4 regions of the Shewanella sp. SP1S2-4 genome follow, and region 1 is predicted to be linked to each of the others. Evidence: predicted binding sites of a transcription regulator. Region 1 holds the regulator's gene; each other region holds the start of a gene.

Region 1 (5,729 bases):
AATCCTGGGTTGGCATCTTTCTTCACGGCAAAAGCAGGTACCCACCATGAATGGATGACATCTTCAGAGGTCATCAAAAAGCGGATTTTGCGATTTATCGGCAGAACGAGCGGCTTATCGACCTCCAATAGGTAGTGTTCACCCTTGGTTTCGGTACCGTCGATTTGTGCTCTAGGGGTTGCGAGTATGCTGTAAAAATCAATGTCTTGATCGAAATAGCTGTAATGCCATTTCCATTGGGAACCCGTGACTTTAACGGTCAGATCGGCGTCGCTGGGATCTTCCATCGCAATTAAGGTTTTTGTCGCAGGAATCGCCATTAAGATCAAAATGATAAATGGCAGAATCGTCCAAGCGATTTCAACTTTAGTGCTTTCGTGAAAGTGGGACGCGACAGCGCCTTTGGATTTTCTGTGGTTGATCATGGCGTAAATCATCACGCCAAAGACCACAAGGCCAATGGCGCAGCAGATATACAAGATGGTCATGTGCAAGTGATAAACCTTGCCACTGATCTCGGTTACGCCAGGGGTCATGTTGAACCGCATGTCCGCGGCGGCCAACGGTGGTGCGAATAACACCACGAGTAAACAATACAACAATTGCTTCACAAGACTTCTCCTCTGCCAATTGCGAATAGCAACTACAAAGAAGAGCAACACAGTAAGTCTCAACTCTATGCAAACTCTTCAGTTCCCAAAAAAGCTTTTTTGACTTCAACGTGCGTTGGCGGCTGTTACTTTTAATTAAGTATTATTACTGCTGGTATTAGCCACGCTGGCACATACGACTGAAATAAATCTGTTCTCTATTTTTAGTGGCATTTTGAACTCGATTACGGCTCGATTTATTTGCCACGGGCGGCGATATATCATCGCCGACTAAACCAACCATACTTGCTGTTTAAATATTGATCAAGATCACTTATTTATCTAATTGTCTGAAAAATTGCCAAAAAAAAGCCTCACATTCATAGGCGAGGCGGCTTTCAAGGTAAAAAATTAAATGAATATTTAATGTACAGCACTAAAAAAAGATTGTTGGCCGAAGAGGCTACCTTGCTCAATGCGTACGTCGCCATGTAAGTGACTGTTTACGTCTTCTAGCACTATGCCCATGGCGCGGGCACTTTTAGCGACAATTTGCAGGCGACGATTATCGCGTGCATCCAATGATTGGGTCCAGGTAATAACCGCACTGGACGTACCACTTGTTAAGGCTTTTTCCATTGCCCACAGGGTTTCCACTTCATCTTTCGCGTGCACCAGCAAGACTCTGTCCATACGCACGCCTGCATTGGCGAGCATTTGTTTGTAGCCAATACTCGGTGGGTTGATGAGCACTAACCAACGGCCCTGTTGGCTTAACTGGGCGAGTTGCGCACTCAGATGGATTAATTCTTGGCGGCCTTGAGTCTTAGTTGGCATGCAGGCGATAGGTGCGTGGTGCCAGTCATAGTCGGCATCACGGACTTCATCGAGCCACAAGCCCGGATGGCGGGGTGCATTGCCAAGTAGTTTGTTCATAGCCAATCTCCATTACGGATCACACCGACGGCGAGTCCTTCAATTGTTAAACTTTGATAGCCTAAATCCACTTTTATCGGGGAATAGTCTTCATTTTCGGCGTGTAGATAGACCACATTGCCTTTTTTTTCGAAACGTTTAACAGTGACATCGTCGTCGACTCTAGCGACAACCACTTGACCATTTCTAGCTTGTTGTACTTTATGAACAGCCAGCAAATCTCCTTCGAGAATGCCGATATTCTTCATGCTGTCGCCTTTAACCCGCAGTAAGAAATCGGCGGCGGGATGGAACATGCTCGGGTCGACTTGGTAGTACTGTTCGACATGTTCTTGGGCAAGAATAGGTTCGCCAGCAGCCACTTGACCGATAAGTGGTAAACCTGTTTCAGTTAAATCTTCGACTTCCGCAGGTAGGCGAATGCCCCGCGATGTGCCTGGCATGATCTCAATGCAGCCCTTTTTCGCCAACGCTTTAAGATGCTCTTCAGCCGCATTGGCGCTCTTAAAACCTAAACGGGTCGCGATTTCTGCCCGAGTGGGTGGCATGCCAGTATCGGCAATATTTCGTTTAATTAGCTCTAAAATTTCAGCTTGGCGTGGCGTCAAAGGTCTCATGGTGTTTCCTGTTTTTCTATACAGTTACTGTTAGTATATACAGTATTATTTGCAGCGCAAGTATTAACCACTTTTTAGCTATGTTGGAGAGAATTAGCGAATATTACCCATAGTCTGGTATTCTACCGGGCTAGTAAACGTACTTAATTGCATAAGAATAATGCCTAAACACGACTCTCTTTGGTTGAAATCATTACGCTGGATCCAAAAACACTTAGTGCACACTATTGTTGTGCCTCAGGATCCCTTTGCCGATCTGAATCTGGATGCCTCCAGACCCCTTGCTTATGTGATGAAAACGGAATCGCTGAGTGACATCGCTGCCCTGAGTGAAATAACGGCTAAGTTAGGACTACCGAGCCCCTATGAGCCCTTAGTGGCGAATGGTGTGATTGCGCCTCGGGTTGTCTGCCTCCAGGGGCGTAAGCCGCTGTTTGGCGAGCGTGCCGGTAACGAGCCTTTCCTCGAATGCTTTATGCGTTTGTTAGCCGTGCATAAGGAGCGCCCTGAATTAGACATTCAATTGGTACCCGTGAGCCTGTATTGGGGCCGCACACCAGGGAAAGAAGATGACACTATGAAGGCGGCTGTGTTTGAGCGGGAAAACCCGACTTGGCTGCGCAAATGCTTGATGATTCTATTCTTAGGTCGACATAACTTCGTGCAGTTTTCGAATGCGGTATCCCTGCGTTATATGGCCGACGAGCATGGCACCGACATGGGGATTGCCCATAAGTTAGCGCGGGTCGCGCGGGTGCATTTCCGTCGTCAACGCAAGGTGATGACAGGGCCTGTGCTGCCAAACCGCCAAGCACTGTTTCATTCGTTGCTCAAATCTGAATCGTTGCGTAAAGCGATTCAAGAAGAAGCCGTCAGTAAGAAGATTTCAGAGACCCAAGCGCGCGAGACAGCCATTGAGTATCTCGATGAAATCGCTGCAGATTACTCAGATAGTTTAGTGCGTATTGCCGAGCGTTTCTTAACTTGGTTATGGAACAAGCTTTACAGCGGGATCAATATCAAGGGTGCCGAGCAAGTTCGCCAGTTGCACCACGATGGTCACGAGATTGTTTATGTGCCTTGCCATCGCAGTCACATGGATTACCTGCTGTTATCGTATATTTTGTACTATCAAGGTATGGTTCCGCCGCACATTGCCGCAGGTATTAACCTCAACTTCTGGCCCGCTGGACCTATGTTCCGTCGCGGTGGTGCCTTCTTTATCCGCCGTAGTTTTAATGGCAACAAGCTGTATACCGCAGTATTCCGTGAGTATTTAGATCAACTGTTTGCTAAAGGTTATTCGGTGGAATATTTCTCCGAAGGCGGCCGCTCACGTACCGGTCGTCTATTGGCGCCCAAAACTGGCATGATCGCCATGACGATGAACAGCGTACTGCGCGGTATTGAACGTCCTGTCACACTTGTGCCTGTGTATTTAGGCTATGACCATGTGATGGAAGTAGCGACTTACCATAAAGAGTTAAGCGGTAAGAAAAAGAAAAAAGAATCTGTGTGGCAGGTGTTCGGTGCCATTCGCAAATTAGGTAATTTTGGCCAAGGTTACGTGAATTTTGGCGAGCCTATTACCCTGCAAAATTTCTTAAATGAGCGTGCGCCAAACTGGCGTGCTGAGTTGGCCGATGATCCCGAGCAGAAACCAAGTTGGTTAACGCCAGCGGTAAACGTGCTGGCTAATCGGGTGATGACGCGTATCAATGATGCCGCAGCCGCGAGTTCAGTGACTTTGACCAGCTTAGTTTTGCTGGCGACAGATCAAAACGCCTTAGAACGTAGTCTGCTGGAGCGTCAGCTTGATTTGTATCTGACCCTACTCAAAAAAGTGCCTTACACTTCTTATACATCTGTTGCCGAAGGTGATGGTAAGCATTTAGTGCAGCAAGGTTTAGAGCTGAACAAGTTTGTTGTAAGTGCCGATCCTTTAGGGGAAATAGTGTCTATCGAGGCGAGTCAGGCAGTGTCTATGACTTACTATCGTAACAATATCATCCACTTATTTATCGTGCCGTCCTTAATTGCGAGTTGTTTAACGCATAATGAGCAAATCCCGCGTCAGCAAGTGGTGTCAATCGTTGCCGATTTTTATCCACTGCTGAAAGCCGAACTCTTTATGGGCATTAAAGATGTACCTGCATATGTCAATCAAGTGCTGGATTTCTTCATTGAACAAGGGTTAGTGGTTGAGACTGATACCTTAACCGTCGTGCCTGAACACACTAGCCAACTATTATTGTTAGCCAGTTCCGTGAGCGAGACCTTGCAACGCTATGCGATTATTTTCAACCTGTTAGCGAACAGACCTAAGATGGAGCGCTCAGAACTTGAGTCTGAGAGCCATTTACTCGCCCAGCGTTTAGGGGCTTTACATGGCATTACCGCGCCTGAGTTCTACGATAAAAAACTCTACGGTACTTTGAGCGTGAAGCTCAAAGAATTGGGATATCTTGCGGATAGTGAAGATAAGTCCAATATCAATCGCATACGAGATCAGGCCAATAGCTTATTACGTCCGTCAGTGAGACAAACGATAGTGGCGAGTGTCACCGCGGAGCACACAGTTTAATGGCAAATCATATGAATGCGGCTAAGCATAAGCCCGCAGGTAAGTCCTTGCTCGGTGGTGCCATGATTATTGCTGGCACGACCGTAGGTGCTGGGATGTTTTCTCTGCCCGTGGTCGGTGCAGGTATGTGGTTTGGCTATTCGATTTTAATGTTATTGGGTATTTGGTTTTGCATGTTGATGTCGGGCTTATTGTTGCTCGAAACCAATTTGCATTTCGAACCCGGTGCTAGCTTCGATACCTTAAGCAAGCAAACTCTTGGGCAGTTTTGGCGGATAGTGAACGGCGTTTCTATCGCTTTCGTGTTGTATATTTTGACCTATGCCTATATCAGCGGCGGTGGTTCGATTGTGAATCACAGCTTGCAGGGCATGGGAATTGAGTTACCGCAAAGTGTGGCAGGGCTAGTATTTGCCATAGTATTGGCGAGCATAGTGTTGATCAGTACTAAAGCCGTGGATCGCATTACGACGATTATGCTCGGCGGTATGATCATTACCTTCTTCCTCGCTATCGGCAATTTATTGATCGAAATTGATGTGACTAAGTTGCTCGAACCCGATGGTAATAACAGCTTTTCACCATATCTGTTGGCGGCGCTGCCCTTTGGTCTTGCCAGCTTTGGCTACCACGGTAACGTTCCCAGCTTAGTGAAGTATTACGGCAAAGATTCCGCCACCATTATCAAGGCGATTTTCGTCGGCACCTTTATCGCGCTGGTGATTTATGCCTGTTGGTTAGTGGCGACTATGGGCAATATTCCCCGCAGCCAGTTTATCGATATTATTGCCCAAGGCGGCAATATGGGTGTCTTGGTGGGCGCTTTGTCTGAGGTGATGGCGAGTAGCTGGTTAAACAGTATGTTGACCTTGTTTGCCAACTTGGCCGTGGCCTCATCTTTCTTAGGGGTGACCTTAGGTTTGTTCGATTATCTCGCCGACTTGTTTGGTTTTGACGATTCACGCTCGGGCCGGATGAAAACCGCGTTAGTGACCTTTGTGC
Region 2 (5,729 bases), on a different contig from region 1:
TTCGTTTAGCGACCTATGAGCTGACTTTCCGTAAAGATGTGCCCTACAAGGTCGCGATTAACGAAGCGATTGAGTTGGCAAAAGCTTTCGGTGCGGACGAGAGTCATAAGTTTGTTAACGGACTGCTCGACAAACTGGTTGCACGCAAGTAATAAAGACAAACGGTATCTTAGGATACCGTTTTTCATTGCTAACAAAGGTGGCCGATGTAAGTCGTGCCAAACTGTACAGTGAAAGAATTCCAATTAATTGAATGTTATTTTAGCAACCGCGGCCCTACTCGCCGTGATGTGAAGCTTGGCATCGGTGACGATTGCGCTTTAGTGCAACCCGCAGAAAACAAGTCGATTGCTATCTCCTGTGACACCTTAGTCGAAAATGTCCATTTCTTCCCCGATATGCCTCCCGCTGCCTTAGGTTACAAAGCCTTAGCGGTAAATTTATCTGATCTGGCTGCCATGGGCGCTGAGCCCGCGTGGATGACGCTTGCCTTGACGCTACCTGAAGTCGATGAAACTTGGCTCAGTGGTTTTAGCGAAGGTTTATTTGAAGCGGCCGATTACTATGGCATCGCCTTAATTGGCGGCGATACGACTCGTGGCCCACGGGCGATTAATATCACAGTACACGGCCAAGTCCCACAGGGTAAGGCACTGACGCGTCATGGTGCTAAAGCCGGTGATTGGATTTATGTTACGGGCACGCTCGGAGATTCGGCCTTAGGTCTGGATATCATTCGCGGTGCGCAGCAAGCCAGAGCCGAGCATAAAGAATTCCTGATTAATCGCCATTATCGTCCAACACCAAGAGTTTTAGCCGGCCAAGCTTTGCGCTCGCTTGCCTCCAGCGCAATCGATCTTTCCGACGGGTTTATCTCGGATATCGGTCATGTGCTTAAGGCTTCGGCAGTCGGTGCGGTTGTCGATGTTAATTGCATCCCGCTGTCACGCGCGATGCAAGATACCGTCAGCGAGGAAAGTGCTCTAGGTTATGCACTGACGGGCGGCGAAGATTACGAATTGCTGTTCACCGTTCCTGAGGCGCAAAAAGGCGCACTGGAAACAGCCTTGAGTCATGCAGGAGCAAAGTTTGTTCGTGTTGGACAAATTTGTGCGGGCAGTAAGCTCAAGTTGCAACTCAATGGCGAGCCGTTTACACCGCCTTATCACGGTTTCGAGCACTTTTAAGCTAAGAGCATGTTAATGAAATGGTTGTCAAAGGATCAGGTGCTAACGCGCCTGTCATTAAAAAATCCTGTCCACTTTTTGGCACTCGGATTTGGTAGCGGACTCGCCGCTAAAGCGCCCGGAACCTTTGGTACCTTAGCTGCTATTCCCCTCTATTTATTGATGGCGCCCTTACCACTTACTTGGTATATCGGCTTAACTTTAGTGGGTGTATTCGCAGGATTTTATATCTGTGGTAAAGCGGCGCAAGACATGGGGGTTCACGATCACGGTGCTATTGTGTGGGATGAAGTGGTTGGACTACTGATCACTATGATAGCGGCACCAGCGGGCTGGATTTGGCTGTTAGTGGGCTTTGGTTTATTTCGCTTTTTTGACATCATCAAACCTTGGCCAATCCGTTGGCTCGATGCTAAAGTCGAAGGTGGTTTTGGCATTATGATTGACGATGTTTTAGCGGGTGTATTTGCCTTTATCTGTCTGCAAGGGCTAGTCTGGTGTGTTAGCTAACATGATAGCTAACTTGGCATGATAGTTAGCATGGCCAACAATTACCCCTTACTTTTGATTTTGCATTTTTCTGATTGAAGCTTGATTGAAGGGATGAAGGGATTAGCTGAATATCCCTTATCCCTTATCCCTTTTCTGCTTGATTCTACTATTGCAGCAGTTCCCTTGCGTTCGCTAGGGTATTGCTAGTGATAGTATCGCCACCTAACAGTCTTGCAAGCTCTTGAATGCGTTGCTCACGATCGAGCGACTTCATTGTAGTCTCTGTACTGCCCGCCTTATTAAACTTATCGACGAACATGTGTTGATGACCATTGCCCGCAACTTGCGGCAAGTGAGTCACGCACAGTACTTGGGTCGATTCCCCTAAGCTGCGTAACATGCGGCCAACCACTGCGGCGGTGGGACCGGAAATCCCGACATCCACCTCATCGAAAATCAATGTTGGCGTGGCAACTTTCTTCGCGGTAATCACTTGGATCCCTAAGCCTATCCGTGAAAGTTCACCGCCAGATGCGACTTTCGAAATCGGTTGTAAGGGTTGGCCAGGATTAGTGGTGACCATAAATTCGATATTGTCACTGCCGTTGGCTGACATTTGCTCTTGGTGAAAATTGACTTCGATAGTAAATTTACCCTTGGGCATATTCAGTTCGTGGATTGACTGAGTCACGAGTTTGTCGAGTTCTTTGGCATATCTAGCGCGGCTTTGGCTGAGTTTTTGTGCGTTGCTAAGGTAAGCGGCTCTGCTGGCATCGACCTGTAGTTGAATTTCTTCGAGCTTGCTTTCGTCACTGTCTAAGGTGCTCAGCTCTGCCTTTAATGCCAAATGATGTTCGGCCAGTTTATTTGGGCTGACATGGTGCTTACGCGCCAGTTGCATGGCTTTTGATAGCCGTTCTTCTAAATAGGCAAAGTGGGTTGGATCGAGTTCAAGCTTACTCAAATAGTGCTGTAATTCGCCTGCGCTTTCTTGCACTTGGATTAAGGCATCATTGAGCATAGTGTTGATATTGCTTAATGCAGGATCGTAGCTTTGCAGATCTTCGGCGAGGGAAACGACTCGATTAAGCAGCGACTCTATATTGTTCTCTTCGCCTTCATTGAGTATATCTAAGCTCGCCTGACAGGTATCAATCAACTCAGTGCCATTGGCCAGACGTTTGTGTTCTTGCTCAATTTCATCGAACTCATCGACTTTAAGATCAAACTCATCAAGTTCTTCTACTTGATACTGCACTAATTGTTTACGGGCAATACGTTCATGCTGGGAGGCTTCGAGTTGCTTTAGATCGGCCTCAATTTGCTTGCAGCGTTGAAAACTGGCGGCAACCGTATCGATAAGCAATCTGTGGTTGGCATAACTGTCGAGCAAGGTGAGTTGGTGTTCACTTTTTAACATCGCATGGTGCGCATGTTGACCGTGAATACCGATAAGCAACTGACCCAGTAATTTGAGTTGCGTCAGCGGCACTGGATTACCATTGATATAGGCGCGTGAACGGCCATCGCTACCAATAGTTCGACGTAGGATGCACTCATCATCGAGTTCAAGATCGTTATCTTCTAACCAACGTTTTGCCAGTGGAATATCATCCAAGGAAAAGCGGGCGCTGACCTCGGTTTTATTGGCTCCGGGGCGAACACTGCTGGCATCGGCGCGATTGCCTAGGCACAGGCCTAGCGCATCGATGGCGATTGATTTACCTGCACCAGTTTCACCTGTGATGCTGGTCATACCGGGGCGAAAATCCAGTTCTAAAAAACGGACGATTGCGAAGTTATTAATGCTGAGTTGGCAAAGCATAGTGAATTCCTGTCGAAAAACATACCAAACCACTGTATTGATAAACAGTATATACTGATTTTATATACAGTAAAGTGGCTTGGGTAAATAATCGGCATTATTGGCAGTAAATATTTTTAATTAACTGATTATGCATGGGTTCTTACTAAGCTTTCTAAGATAGGCAAACTGAAGAAAGTAACTAAGGTGCCAAATAGAATGCCCTGAGCACTGGTTGAAGCTTGAGTGTTATAGCGCTGGGCGAGCAAGTACACGCTCGCCGCAGTGGGCAGTGCGCTCAAGAGCACGCCCATGATCAGGTAGTCGCCGCCCACGCCAAAACGGCAAAGCATAAAGTAGACGAGTGCCGGTTGGATAACCAGCTTGAAGAGGTTGATAAGGCTCAGTTCGATAAAATTCTTGGGGCTAAATACGCTGCTATCTTTCTGGTAGCGCATCGCTTTGGCGAGCACCATACCGATGGCAAACAGCGCGCACGGGCTTGAGGTATTGCCAATTTGTTGGATCATTAGCGCCAGCCCTGAGGGCAGTTTTATCTCTAGCGCCGAAATGCCGACGCCAATCAAGCTACCAATAACGATAGGGTTTTTACCGACCGCCATCATCATTATGACTAAGGCGTGGTGTTGTCTTTGGGTGTTTGTGGCCAGTTCCATCGAGACTAAGGCGACGGCAAACATCAGCACGGATAATAAGCTGGCAATCGCGGCGGCGACTAACGCACTTTGCTGCTGCGGGAATAAGAGGATAAGCAGTGGAATACCAATAAATGCGGTATTACCAAAGGTGGCATTGAGGGCTCGAATGGCGGCAACCGCATGCTGTTTAGGGTTAGCAAGCAGCGAGAGCCCAAGGCAGACAAGATAAGTAATCACCATAGCCGTGCTGTAGCCCGCAATAAATCCCCATTGCAAAATTTCATCAATCGGCTGCTGGGCGAGGGCGATAAGCATGATCGCAGGGAACGCAATATAGTACACATACTGGTTTAGCACTTGATCCGTATCGACGGGCAAGAGTTTTAATTTTTGCACTAGTGTGCCGAGCAACATGATCCCGAAGACGGCAAACAGAGGGGTTAAAATGGTCATTTCCCTCACTCATCCTTACGATTAAATTTGAATAAACTCAGCCACCACCGTCATTTCTACTATCGCTATGATTTTAGGTGGGCGCTTGCCTTTTTTATGTCACGTTAGAACCAGAACTAGCGCCAGCGCAGTAAAACTCGCCACAAAATAACATATCATTTCAGTCTAAGGCTATTGCGCTATGGTCGTATAAGTGGATTAATTGATGTTTAAAACACAATGACTTAGCGTACGCTGTGATTGTTGATGACTTTATATAGTGCCTAAAGTGGGCAGCTAGAACAGAATTAGGACATGCAATGAGTGATGATTTAGGCGCTGAACTACAACTTGTCTACCTTTTTGTGCATTTAGTCAATGCGGGCAGTTTTTCGCAGGCGGCGAAGGAGCTTGATATGCCCATTGCCACAGTGAGCCGCAAGTTAGCGAAGTTGGAAGAGAAGCTCGATAAACAGCTCTTTATGCGCAGCACCCGCAAGTTACGACTGACGGAGGAAGGACTGGCGCTCTTTCAACGCTACCAGAGTGTGGTTGCCCAATTTGATGAGCTGAGTGGTGCGGGCAGCGATAAACCCGAGGGCACCTTGCGCATCGCCGCGCCGATTTCGATTATTTCCATCGTGTTTATTCAAGCATTTAATGAATTTGGCCGCCTGTATCCCGATATCCGTTTACACATTTCCCAGAGCAATGAGTTAGTGGATTTGATCGACAAGGGCATAGATGTGGCGATTGTCGGCGGGGCTCAGCCTGATTCTTCTTGGGTGTCGAGTACCTTAGGCGAGCTGGATTATTGCCTGTTTGCCACGCCAGAATACTTGGCTCAGGCACCTAAACTTGAGCATCCCGACGATCTCGAAGCCCATCAACTGATAAAAGTCTGGCCGCTGTTTAATTGGCATTTAAAGCATCCGAGCGGTGAGTCTTTCTATTTTAATGGCCCAACTAAGTTGACCCTCACGGATTTACACGGTGCGATTCAGGCGACCTTAGGCCATGGCGGGATCTTGTATGGTCCCGAACTATTTGTAAAACAGCAGATTAAAGAAGGGAAACTTAAAGTATTATTACCAGAATGGATTGGCGAGCAGAGGCGGATTTCGATTTTATATCATCAGCGCAGCCAGCAGCCGC
Region 3 (5,729 bases), on a different contig from region 1:
TCGTGCTCATTACGCACTAAGGTTGCATGCTGTTGATTAATATTGTTTTTACGTTCTTCAATCGCTTTACGCTTCTGGCGTAAATGCTCAATTTGTTGGTCGCTATATCCAGGCTTATTAGTTTTAACGAGCTGCTCTGCGGCCTCAGTTAATGCCATTAAGCTGGGGTTTTGGTGGGCTATTGGCTGGGTTGGAAACTCGACTAGTGACTTAGCCTGCTTGGCATAGTGTTCAATGACGGTTTGATGGATCTCGCCTATGTTGAACGTTTTAGCGAGTTGCTTCATTTCAGCCCTAAAACTACGCAGTGCCTTGGCTTCTTCTTTTTTGGTTTGACGATAAGCCGCAGGGCTGATCTCTTGACCTAAAAGACGGCTATCAACAGCTTCGATTCGGGTTTCCCAATTATTGATCGGGTATATAAACGCTCGAGCGACATCCGTTGGATCGAGGAATACTCGGACTCTTTGCCCTTTCCACTCATGCTCCAACATTTCCGGTGCCGTATAACGCAATCCTCCCGCTTTAATAAAGCCCTTAAGGATGGTGTACTCGCCAACGTGATTAAGCAGGAGATCTAAGGCTTCTGGGTGTTCGACTGCCCGCACTTGATATTGAGCTGCGCGGTAAACTTCATTGGGTGTTTTACCCTTTAAGCCATCGTGTGCGCGGAGGTGATAATAGGCATCAACCCAATTATCAAGCAGTTGCTGCAATTCCGGTTGCGTCATACGGAGATCGTAATCCGCTTTCTCGTTTTCTTTCTTGTTGCGCTCTTTAAGGCGTACCGCAAATTCTTTTCGAGCCTCGATAGCTTCGCGATCATTGACGTTATGGCCAATGTAGCCAGGCAGTAACTCAATGAGATCATGGCTGAGCGTCTTAAAGAAACGTTCGATAAAGGGCTTTTCCCAACCTGAGTATGGGTTAGCTCGGCTTTGTTCTAAGTCGAGTAAGTGATAGATGCTCGTGGTTCGCTGGCTGACATAATCGCTACCGTTATCGGTACGCATTAAGCCGCCTTGGTTTGGAACTCCCCAAGCCAGTAGGGTCTTGCGCATTAACAGGCAAATGCCTTCGCTTGATGAAGTAGGCGAAACAAGCAGTTTGACGCGACGTGTGAAGCAGTCGATCACCGCAATAATGGTGTGTCGGCCTTCTTTCAACATGGCATCGACTGGGGTTGAGTCAAATTCCCATACATCGTTTGGCGCTGCCATCCATGGATAGGTTTGCTCAACCGCAGTGCGGTATTTATCGTTGAATTTTTTGGGGTTTGTGGTGAATGTAAAAGCCGCTTGATTCTGGCTTATCCATTTATTCACCCAGCGGCGAATACTGGAGATACTTGGGATCTGCCAAGGCATGTCGGTTTTTATCGCATAGATCTCGGCTAGCTTTTTAAGCTGCTTTGCCTTGCCCGCCAGGTGCGGTTTGGCGGTGATCAGCCCCTTTAAGAAGTCGGCTAAATCGGGCTCGTCATTCAATAAACAGGGACGCTCAGCTTTGTATTTGCCTGCGAGTGCGCTAACGCCCTCTTTTGCTAAGACCTTTTCCCAACGGCGGAGAGTTACAACTGAAACGCTGCTAATCACTGAGAATACCCACTCAGGTAGTGCAATCGAACGCTGGGCGTACGCTTCGCAGAATGTTTTTTCACCATCAACGAGCTTACGAACCTCAAGGTAAGGCATGCAAAATTTAGCCTTGGCATTGACGATCAGCATCTTTGCATCAGCCCGCTTTTGCGCTTTATCAGGTAGATTTATAAACTGCTGAATGCTCTTAGCTTTTTCTGTTTGACTCACGGCAGGTATTTGTAGTTTGGCAACTGCAGATCCCGCACGCATCAGAGACGATGGAGATTTGGCTATCTGCTCCGCTTCCTGTTTTGCCAGCTTCTGACGAGCCTCAAGGGGCAGACTATTTAGGTGATATTCAAATCCCCCACCTAGCCCTTGTCGCCTTTGCTTTTGCCAGTTCTCATGTTTTGCCCTATCGCGGACGCGTCTATCCCCGACATCCAATAGCTCTGCAATTTCTACAGTGCTAAACCATTCCTTAGTCATGGTGCTCTCCCACTAAATCAACACCAAGGTATTCAGATAAAGCAGCCATGATCTGAATGGCTTTTAAGCGTTTAGGTTTACGGCCTGTATTAGGTGCAAACCATTGAACGCACTTCTGAACCGTCCTTGGGTTGTATCCATGCGTAATCGCCCACACACGGCAGCTTTGTCCATTTGCGAGCAAGGCTGCATGTATATGACGAGCGCTTTCTATCTTCATAAGAATTACCGTGCTAATATTTTGATTACGTTCGCATTGCGAACGAACGCAGTTTAACTACAATACGTTACGCACTGCGTAACGTATTGCGAATATAGATCCAAGTCAGACACAAATCAACAGCTTTTTGTTTTTTTGCGCAGAAAATTACGCACTAAAGTTATTTTAGTGCGCAAAAGATTGATGTGGTTTCGGTTTGAATATTCAGTAAACCATTACTTATTCGGTAGTTTTTAAGTAATAACTATTGCTCTCTTGAGCGTTAAATAGATTTTGGTTCGAGGAAAATAATGAAGTCGGAAGCCTTACATTCAGATCCAACTTTAGATCCGACTTCCACAACTGAAGTCGGCACTCTTGCTGACCGCATTTCGGAAGCAATTGGGAAGCATAGTGTTCGTGAGTTCGCCATTAAAATTGGCGTATCTGAAGGCACCCTGCGTAATCTAATCAAAGGTGGAGAACCTAAGTTAGACACCGCAATACGTATTGCAGAAGAGGCTGGCGTGAGTATTCGTTGGCTTGCAACTGGCAATGGTCCTAAATACCCCAATCGCCAACGCGATGACATTTCCCAGGAAGGTATTGTTTACGTCCACCAAGACCAGTTCAATGAAGAGTATTATTTGATTGAAGGCTATGACGTGGTGGTAAGCACTGGGCATGGCGCGTTTAATGATGAGACTGGTGTACGCAGACGACTTTCATTTAGAAAGAACTGGCTTAAATACCGTGGTTTAAAGCCTGAGAATCTTAAAGTCGTCTATGCCAAAGGTAATTCGATGGAGCCCGCTATACACAGCGGAGATAGCTTACTGGTTGATATCAGCAAGACTACGCTAGAAGATGGCTGTATCTTCGTGTTACGCCTGGGCGACGATCTTTATGCTAAGCGCTTGCAGAAACTGTTTGATGGCGGCATAGAGATAATCAGTGATAACAAGGAGTATAAATCTCAGATTGTCTCTGCGGGGGAACTGCCAATGCTGCAAATTATTGGCAAAGTCGTTTGGATGGGTAAAAACCTCGATTAAATCTTTAACAGTTCCGAGTTTATCAATCTTAATGACCTATGATTTTTTTTCAAAGCTGGCGCATTGTTTATGCTCCGGCTTTGTTTTTATCAATCCTAGTGAATCACTTCCGACTTAACACATCACTCGAACAACTCTTGTACACCAAGGCTTCCCGCCTAGTTTCAACTAATCTCGGCTGTTCTCACTTATTGTCAATCCATTTGACTGGTTACATCTTCACTGCGTTGTAAGCCATTCGACTTGAGTAACAGATACGGCTAATTTGATGAAAGCTAAATTAAAATCAGTCACATATTGCGTGTTGAATTGGACACTTTAACGTTTAAAAAGCAATGAACGGCGATCAAATCTCGTTGAATAACTTGTTGGCGCTAAGCTAAAACCTAGCATAGACCAGTGATTAATACTCTAGCACTCCTTAATTATCCTACTTTCGAAGCTAAGATACGCTTCAACGCCATTAATAGTTCACTTTTACAGTAAATGTCTTCTATATACGACATACGACGTATAGACAGCTTAACCTTTAACTTGCTTACGGTGCATACTTGCTAGCCAATCTTTAGTCGGACATGGTGACGTATGCCATACCGAAGAAAGAAGCGTTCGTTAATCGCCGACCATACAGTAATGTGCCTCACGGTTTAAGCCTTGAGGTTTACCAAAGCTCCATATCCCTCTTTATGCTGCGATAACTTAACACTGCACCACTATGTTGGCTTACCAAACTAACCCAATGCTTATCAATCAGTAGAAAAGAGGAATTAAACCCGCAGCAATATTTGGTAGCGCTTTATATTTAAATTGTTTAAGTCTATTTATTGACTCTGAGCTCAACTGATTTCCCAAAAGTGCTTATTTTTTAACGAGTGATTTCAATTTTATAGCAATTTCACCCTGCGAACGGTAGCGGCGTTCAAAGCTATATTGCGAATTGTTAAGTGGTTTTTCACTAAAAATGTCGAATTCTGCACCACGATGCACATTAGATGAGCACTTAACAGCATAATTACACTTTTTTTAGTAACTCGAGTTGACTCATCCCACAGAGCGTTTTACTATGCGCTCCGTTCTCAACGAGTCGCTACGACTGTGTGAAACGATTCCCCTGTAGTTCAGTCGGTAGAACGGCGGACTGTTAATCCGTATGTCACTGGTTCAAGTCCAGTCAGGGGAGCCAATTTAACTCAGAGTAAAAGCAAGTAAGAACAAGCAGTAACAATATGTAATCGATTCCCCTGTAGTTCAGTCGGTAGAACGGCGGACTGTTAATCCGTATGTCACTGGTTCAAGTCCAGTCAGGGGAGCCAATTACATTATTACACTGCTGTTTTAAAACGATTCCCCTGTAGTTCAGTCGGTAGAACGGCGGACTGTTAATCCGTATGTCACTGGTTCAAGTCCAGTCAGGGGAGCCAATTTAAAACACAGAATAAAGTCGATAGTCATATCGCACCCGATTCCCCTGTAGTTCAGTCGGTAGAACGGCGGACTGTTAATCCGTATGTCACTGGTTCAAGTCCAGTCAGGGGAGCCATATTCAAAGTGTTATTTCTTAAAAGTCGATAGCAATATCGCACCCTCTACTCCCCTGTAGTTCAGTCGGTAGAACGGCGGACTGTTAATCCGTATGTCACTGGTTCAAGTCCAGTCAGGGGAGCCATATTTTCTAATTCAACAACCCATTCCTCAGTTTCACTCCTGCTTGGCAACTTATTCTTTTCGTTTTGTTTTTAAGCAAATGCAGTTACACTGTTACCAGCTTATTAAACAAATTTCTGAGTATCTTCACACAGATAGCGGTTTTTAAGCATTCTTGACTTAAACTTATCCTGTTCGTACTCACCAAAATCTAGAGCGGATTTTTATGGCCATGTCAAAATCATATCCAATTTTTTTACTGCTTATTTTTTTAGGTCTTTTTGCTTGGGTGTATCAAAGTGAAAACAGTCAATTGCAAGTCCAACAGCAGCAAGAACTCGATAGTTTTAAATCCAGCTTAATCCGCTACCAAGAATGGCAAGGTAATGGCACTGAACTCTTCAAAAAACTATCTCAAGACTACCAATTTCAGTTCTTCCAATATATTGATGATACCGACGGGCAACTGAGCCATACCGAAGGCAGCTTAGACAGCCAACACTCCCATCCTTTAGCCAGTTTATTTTCCATCGACCTCAGCCACACACAAAAATTGGCCGCGGGTCGTTTACAAGTCAAACTCAGCGCCAATCAAGCCATTGATACGGCAATTAGCAACACTGAAAAACTTGGCCTCATGTTGCTAGTGGCTTATCTGACATTACTGTTAGTGTTTGTTCTATTAATGTCAAAACATAGGGCAGCAATACGTTATGCTGCTGATTATATTTCCAAAATACCTGAGTTAGGGTTTTCTGCAGT
Region 4 (5,729 bases), on a different contig from region 1:
ATTCGTTTTCGGCTTTGTGTTGCAATCTTAATACTGTTCCTGCTGCTAAACGATTACCTTCTTGAGTCGTGTCCTTAGTCGCGACATTAATACCGCCAGCGAGTAAGGTTTCCAGCGAGCCCGCTTCGATTTGAGCACCTGAAAAGAGGCCAACATCGACTTTAATTCCAGAAGCATCCCAGAACTGACTGCTTTGATTCACTAAGTGACTGTACTGCGGCTCAATATGGGCTTGCATCAGCACGCTATTGCCCTGTGTCGACAGGCTATAACCGTCGATTTGACCGACTTTGATACCACGGAAGAAGATAGGTGTGCCGACTTTCATCGAGCCTAAGTTGTTATCTTCTAAGACGAATTTAAGCGCATCTTCGTCAACGTTGGCATAACTGCTGGCAGCGAGGTTGGCAACAAACTGGGTCGCTTTTTGACTGCTTGTACCCGGCAGTACACCGATATAAGGGCCAGTGATCAAGGTTTCTGGCGCTTTAATTCCCGCCAGAGAAATTTGTGCATCCACTAGATGATATTCACAGTCGCTGCGACTGAAATGTTCGGCGTATTCGCCGTAGAGATAGGCCGTTGCAGTGAGAGTATTGAGATCGGCATTGAGCTTCACCTGCGACACTTCACCCACTTGATGACCTTGATAGCGAATCGCTGCTTTGGCGGTAAGCTTGCTTGAAGCGGGTAAGGTGAGGCGAATTGCCTGCGCCTGCGTTAATGCCAACTGCTTGCTCTCATAGAGTTTTAAGTTAGCTGCATTGCTGGCTTTGCCATTGCTATCAAGCAATCCCAGACTGATGCTGCCCTTTAATGCTCCTTGGAGCGGCGCGACCGCAACATCAATACCAGCAAGACTGGCGCTAATATCCACGGCGCTGTTACGCCAGAACACATTCGGCTTTTTCAGCAAGGGCTGGAATTGTTTGTCGATAGCGAGCTTGATAGCAAAGTCTTCGGTCTTACTTTGCCAGTTCACTGAGTCAACTGTCCCAATTTGCATCTTTTTATAGTAAATCGGTGAGCCTTGGCTGACATCGGCGCCATCTTGACTGATTAAGGTCAGATGCACTTGTTGCTGACGATCATAGAAGGCTATCGCGGCATCCACTGAGCTAAACAAGGTGAGGGCGCTGTTGGCGGCGAGTGGCGTATCGCTGTGGCCTTGGATCAAGCTAACCGCACCTTGAGTGAGCGTCGTAAAGTCCCTTGCTTTGACTGAAACGCCCTCTAGTGATGCTTTTACTGTTAATGCCGACTCAGGCACAAAATAGCTGTCACTGCGAATTATGCTAGCAAACTCAGGTTGTAACTCGAGTTGGTATTCCACCGCCGATAAATCTTTGGTTAACTTAACCGCAAGCACTGAGCCAATGGGGATTTGCTTAAAGCGAACTTCGGCGCCCGCTGAAATGCCCATGTTTTCGGCAGAGGTTAAGGTCAAGAAACGCTTCTTTGATTGCAGTAAATCAGGTGCTTTGGCTTGTAAGGCAAAACTGCTTGGCATCGCCGTTTTTGTATTAATGCCTGGCAGGAAGTTGATCACGCTGCCCGTTAGTAAACGCTCTGGATTTTTAATGCCTGAGAGGGAAATATCGGCACCTTCAAGCCAAAACACGCCGTCGTTAGTTAACAGTGAACCGTATTGAGGTTCAAACTTAGCCACAGCTATTACGCCATTGGCGGTGAGTTGCTTGCTTAAAATGCTGCCGATATTGATGCCGCGATAAACAATGCGAGTGCCTTTGTCGACACCGTTAGCATCAGCCATGGTGAGACTTATTTCTATGCCGCCAAGGGCTGTAGTTTCTGAATCATAAAGCGAAAAAACGTCGCCGTTTTTGGCAATATCCGCGTTATCGTCAGAGCTGAAACTCACGCCGCCAGCCAGAATGGAGGCCAAACTCTCAGAGCTGACTTTAACCCCAGTCAGCGAAGCATCAATTTTAACACCGGAGACATTCCAAAAGTGAGAGTTTTTCTTCACTAATCGCGCGTATTGCTCTTGAATAAAGGCGCTGATGATGACTCTTTGATTACCATCTAAACGATAGCTAACCACACTGCCCACAGGGATTTGGCGGAAAAATATTGGCGAGCCAACATCCAACGAACCGAGTTTGTCTGAGGTCAGTTCGACCATCACACCTTCTGAACCGATTTGCATCGGCGGCGGTTGGCGTTCAGCTTCGAAGAAGGTTGACGCATTACCTTTACCCGGTTGAATCGCGATGTAGTTACCTGAGAACAGCGCATCTAAGCCTTCAACGCCTGTGATGCTGGCCTTAGGGGTGACCAGCCAGAAGAGAGTTTCCTTATTTAAGAAAGGCTTAGCACGGTAGTCCATCATGACTTTAACGTTTACGCCCTTGAGATCTTCATCTATTCCTATGTCTTTGACTTTACCGACAGTCAAGCCTTGGTATTTGACTAAGGTTTTACCTACGTCAATCCCAGTGGCGCTCGGAAAGTGAATTTGAATTTCAACGCCCGATTCTTTAATGCTCTTAATGCCCAGCCACGCACCCAATGCCAACGCGACAATAGGCAGTAGCCAAATGGGCGAAAAGAGTTTTTTCTTTACAACTTTCGGCGATTCAATTTGTGTCATCTTGAGGTTCCAATCGATCCCAGAGTAAACGAGTGTCTAACACTTTTGCGGCTAACTGAGTTAACAGAATAACCAAGGCAAATGCGGTCGCTGCAGGCGCGGGTTTAGCGTCGAGTAGTTGTCCCATATTCACTAATGCCACTGTGATTGAGATGACAAATAAATCGAGCATAGACCAACGACCAATCCATTCGATGATGTGAAAACCCACCATCAATTTCTTTTTTGAAATCGGAATATCAAAGCTGATCGCGCACAGATAAATGGATAAGCCAATGATTTTAATCCATGGCACTAAAATACTGGCAGTAAAAACTATCACGGCAATGGGCAACATATCTGAATGCACTAGATGCAAAATGCCCGAAAAAATGGTGTCGTGCCGCACTTGCCCTTGGTTGGTCAGCATAGTGATAGGGTAAATGTTGGCAGGCACCAGCAAGATGGCAGCGGTAATCAACAAAGCCCAACTTTTTTGCAGGCTGGAATAGTCCCTGACCTGCAACTCAGCTTCACAGCGTTGGCAGTGGCTGAGGTCACTACTATTGAGCTGGCGGCAGACCTTACACAGACACAGGCCGATATCTTTACCTTGTTGCTTCATATCAGCGATGACCTTCCAATAACGTCCACATGTGCTCTAAGTCGTACTCTCGTTGCAGAAACAAAGTCACGAGAAACAACATAGTGAAGCAAAATGTGCCCATACCAAAATAAATGTCAGAAAAATCAGAAAGCTGGAACGATGAAACCAAAAAGCTGATCACATAAATTTCCAGCATAGTGAGTTGTGATAATACGCCATGAAACTTCAATAATTGCTTCAATGAGTTACGCCAAAAAATACGACTCAGTCCCCATTTCACAATCAAAATCTGCGTCAGTATCGATAACAGTAATAAGCCTGGACCAATCACTGCGGCGGCAAGCACGGCTAAACCAACAACCCAATAACCTTGGTCAAATACCGCAAACGCGCCCTGAAAAACTGTGGTGGTGCGAATACTGCCGAAAAAGTGAATTTCGAGTACGGGTAAAAAATTGGCAGGAAAATAAAACACTAATGCCGAGATACATAGGGCGAGCATGCCATTTACAGAGCAGTACGGAGTGTCATAAAGTGCAGTACTGCAACGGGGGCAAAGGGCTCTGACACCGCTTGGCAAGGCACGTTTGCGGACTGCTAAATCGCAGGAACGACAAAGGATTACTGAATTTTCTGCTGCGTTTTCATGCATATAAAAATATATATTAGCCTAAATAGGAGTAATAACAGCGAGATCGGTGCAAAGTGTAGTGCTAATCAGCCGTTCTGCACAGTCTAGCGCTTTATAATCTTGGCAACGAAAGTACGCTAATAATATCAGATTAATCAGAACACTTGCATCACAAGTTCAATCTATGTCACTCTAGTTACTGTATATAAAAACAGTGCGAGGGCAGTCATGGCAGTAATAACACAGTTTGTCGTGGTCAGAGAAGGGGTTGAAAAGATGACATTCACATCTAAGAAGGAGGCTGATGCCTACGATAAGATGCTCGATATCGCCGATAACCTTATCCCCTTCATTCAAAAAGCTGATTTAGGTATAGATGAAAGCGTGGGCGAAAAGCTCGCATTCTATTTTGCTAACAATAAAGATGAGCTGACGAACTTGCTTAAAGGTGTCGTTCAGGTTAATAGTACGCCAACGAATCCACCTGCTGCGAAAAAAGCGGCTAAAAAGACCGAAGCAGCAGAATAAAATTGTTAGGAAATGTAATGAAATCGAAATTTTATGAGTCACTTAACCGTCAAGCCTTGGCCTTATTGGAAGGGGAAGACGACCTTGTTGCGGCAATGGCGAATTTTTCAGCCTTACTCAATGATAATTTGACTGAGCTGAACTGGGTGGGATTCTACGTTATGCGTGGCGAACAACTCGTATTAGGCCCATTTCAAGGTAAAGTGGCTTGTACACGTATTCCGTTAGGAAAAGGCGTGTGTGGTACGGCGGCATTCACCAATCAAACCCAGCGAGTGGCCGATGTACATCAATTTGATGGCCATATTGCCTGTGATTCTGCCAGTAATTCTGAAATCGTTGTGCCAGTTTGTGCTCAAGGTAACGTGGTTGCCGTGCTCGATATTGACAGCCCAATCTTCGATCGTTTCGACGAAGAAGACCAAAAGGGGCTGGAATTACTGGTTAAAAGTTTTGAAAACTGCCTATTTGATTAATTTGCGTACAATAACGCATAATTCATAGTCGCAATCGGTGGCGTGCGCCTTATAATATGCGCCTGCACGCATTAAGCTGGTTTGATTGGCATGCAATGAATAAGCTTAGTGTTTTGAGCTGTAAAAATTTGTTAAGGTATATTTTTTTTAACTTTAGTAAACGCGGCTAGGATGCTAATTTGTACGTTGACTCAATATTGAGTTTAACGAAGATAAACGACACGTAAGAAGTTGATATATATCACCTCGAATCGATGTCCCTTTTTGACTGTGGAAGTAATGATGGAATCAACAGAAAAGTTGACCGACACCAATGCAATTTTGGCGTATTTGTATGAAACATTTCCTTTGTGCTTTATTGCTGAAGGTGAAACTAAGCCATTAAAAATCGGATTGTTTCAAGATTTGGCTGAAAGGTTGGCTGATGATTCTAAAGTCAGTAAAACTCAGCTCAGAGTTGCCTTAAGACGTTACACCAGCAGCTGGCGCTATTTAAAGTGCGTTAAAGCGGGCGCACAACGCGTTAATCTGGATGGCGAACCTTGCGGCGAGTTAGAGCAAGAGCACATTGACCATGCTCAAGCCATGTTGAAAGAGAGTCAGGATAAAGCGAAAGCGAAACGTGCAGCACTCGCACCTAAGCCTGCGGCGAAGAAAGCACCTAAAAAGGTGGCTGTTCCTCAACGTGCTAAAACTGAGCGTCCTGCTAAGCCTGCGCCTAAAGCAGCGCCAGTCGTAAATTATGTCCAAGCACAATTGACTGATTTAACGAAAAAACAACGCGTCAATGTTAAGTTAGGTATGACACCCGTAGCCGGTGTGATTACTGATATTAACAAGGAAGATATTCATGTTCAGCTTGATAGTGGCCTAACGATTAAAGTTAGAGCAGAA

Evidence for each region. Region 1 encodes LexA, which represses DNA repair genes until DNA is damaged. Its sites were predicted from a motif close to TACTGTATNNNNATACAGTA; they were not measured.
Region 2: the regulator LexA is predicted to act here: its motif matches at 3,535-3,554, upstream of recN (DNA repair protein RecN).
Region 3: the regulator LexA is predicted to act here: its motif matches at 2,480-2,499, upstream of Q4Q52_RS05830 (S24 family peptidase).
Region 4: the regulator LexA is predicted to act here: its motif matches at 4,029-4,048, upstream of Q4Q52_RS14325 (YebG family protein).

What each region holds. Positions count from the first base shown of each region.
Region 1 is NZ_JAUOET010000005.1:146,003-151,731, forward strand. It holds gene coxB (cytochrome c oxidase subunit II) at 1-611, opposite strand, end outside; gene Q4Q52_RS07715 (cell division inhibitor SulA) at 1,014-1,526, opposite strand; gene lexA (transcriptional repressor LexA) at 1,523-2,143, opposite strand; gene plsB (glycerol-3-phosphate 1-O-acyltransferase PlsB) at 2,304-4,727, shown strand; gene mtr (tryptophan permease) at 4,727-5,729, shown strand, end outside.
Region 2 is NZ_JAUOET010000024.1:54,114-59,842, forward strand. It holds gene nusB (transcription antitermination factor NusB) at 1-152, shown strand, start outside; gene thiL (thiamine-phosphate kinase) at 231-1,187, shown strand; gene Q4Q52_RS17850 (phosphatidylglycerophosphatase A) at 1,203-1,697, shown strand; gene recN (DNA repair protein RecN) at 1,846-3,504, opposite strand; gene Q4Q52_RS17860 (AEC family transporter) at 3,633-4,595, opposite strand; gene Q4Q52_RS17865 (LysR family transcriptional regulator) at 4,895-5,729, shown strand, end outside.
Region 3 is NZ_JAUOET010000003.1:368,008-373,736, forward strand. It holds gene Q4Q52_RS05820 (DNA-binding protein) at 1-2,069, opposite strand, end outside; gene Q4Q52_RS05825 (hypothetical protein) at 2,062-2,289, opposite strand; gene Q4Q52_RS05830 (S24 family peptidase) at 2,580-3,323, shown strand; tRNA gene Q4Q52_RS05835 (tRNA-Asn) at 4,431-4,506, shown strand; tRNA gene Q4Q52_RS05840 (tRNA-Asn) at 4,561-4,636, shown strand; tRNA gene Q4Q52_RS05845 (tRNA-Asn) at 4,669-4,744, shown strand; tRNA gene Q4Q52_RS05850 (tRNA-Asn) at 4,788-4,863, shown strand; tRNA gene Q4Q52_RS05855 (tRNA-Asn) at 4,914-4,989, shown strand; gene Q4Q52_RS05860 (GGDEF domain-containing protein) at 5,194-5,729, shown strand, end outside.
Region 4 is NZ_JAUOET010000015.1:60,732-66,460, reverse strand. It holds gene Q4Q52_RS14340 (MlaD family protein) at 1-2,614, opposite strand, end outside; gene Q4Q52_RS14335 (paraquat-inducible protein A) at 2,601-3,218, opposite strand; gene Q4Q52_RS14330 (paraquat-inducible protein A) at 3,220-3,852, opposite strand; gene Q4Q52_RS14325 (YebG family protein) at 4,060-4,359, shown strand; gene Q4Q52_RS14320 (GAF domain-containing protein) at 4,377-4,835, shown strand; gene proQ (RNA chaperone ProQ) at 5,118-5,729, shown strand, end outside.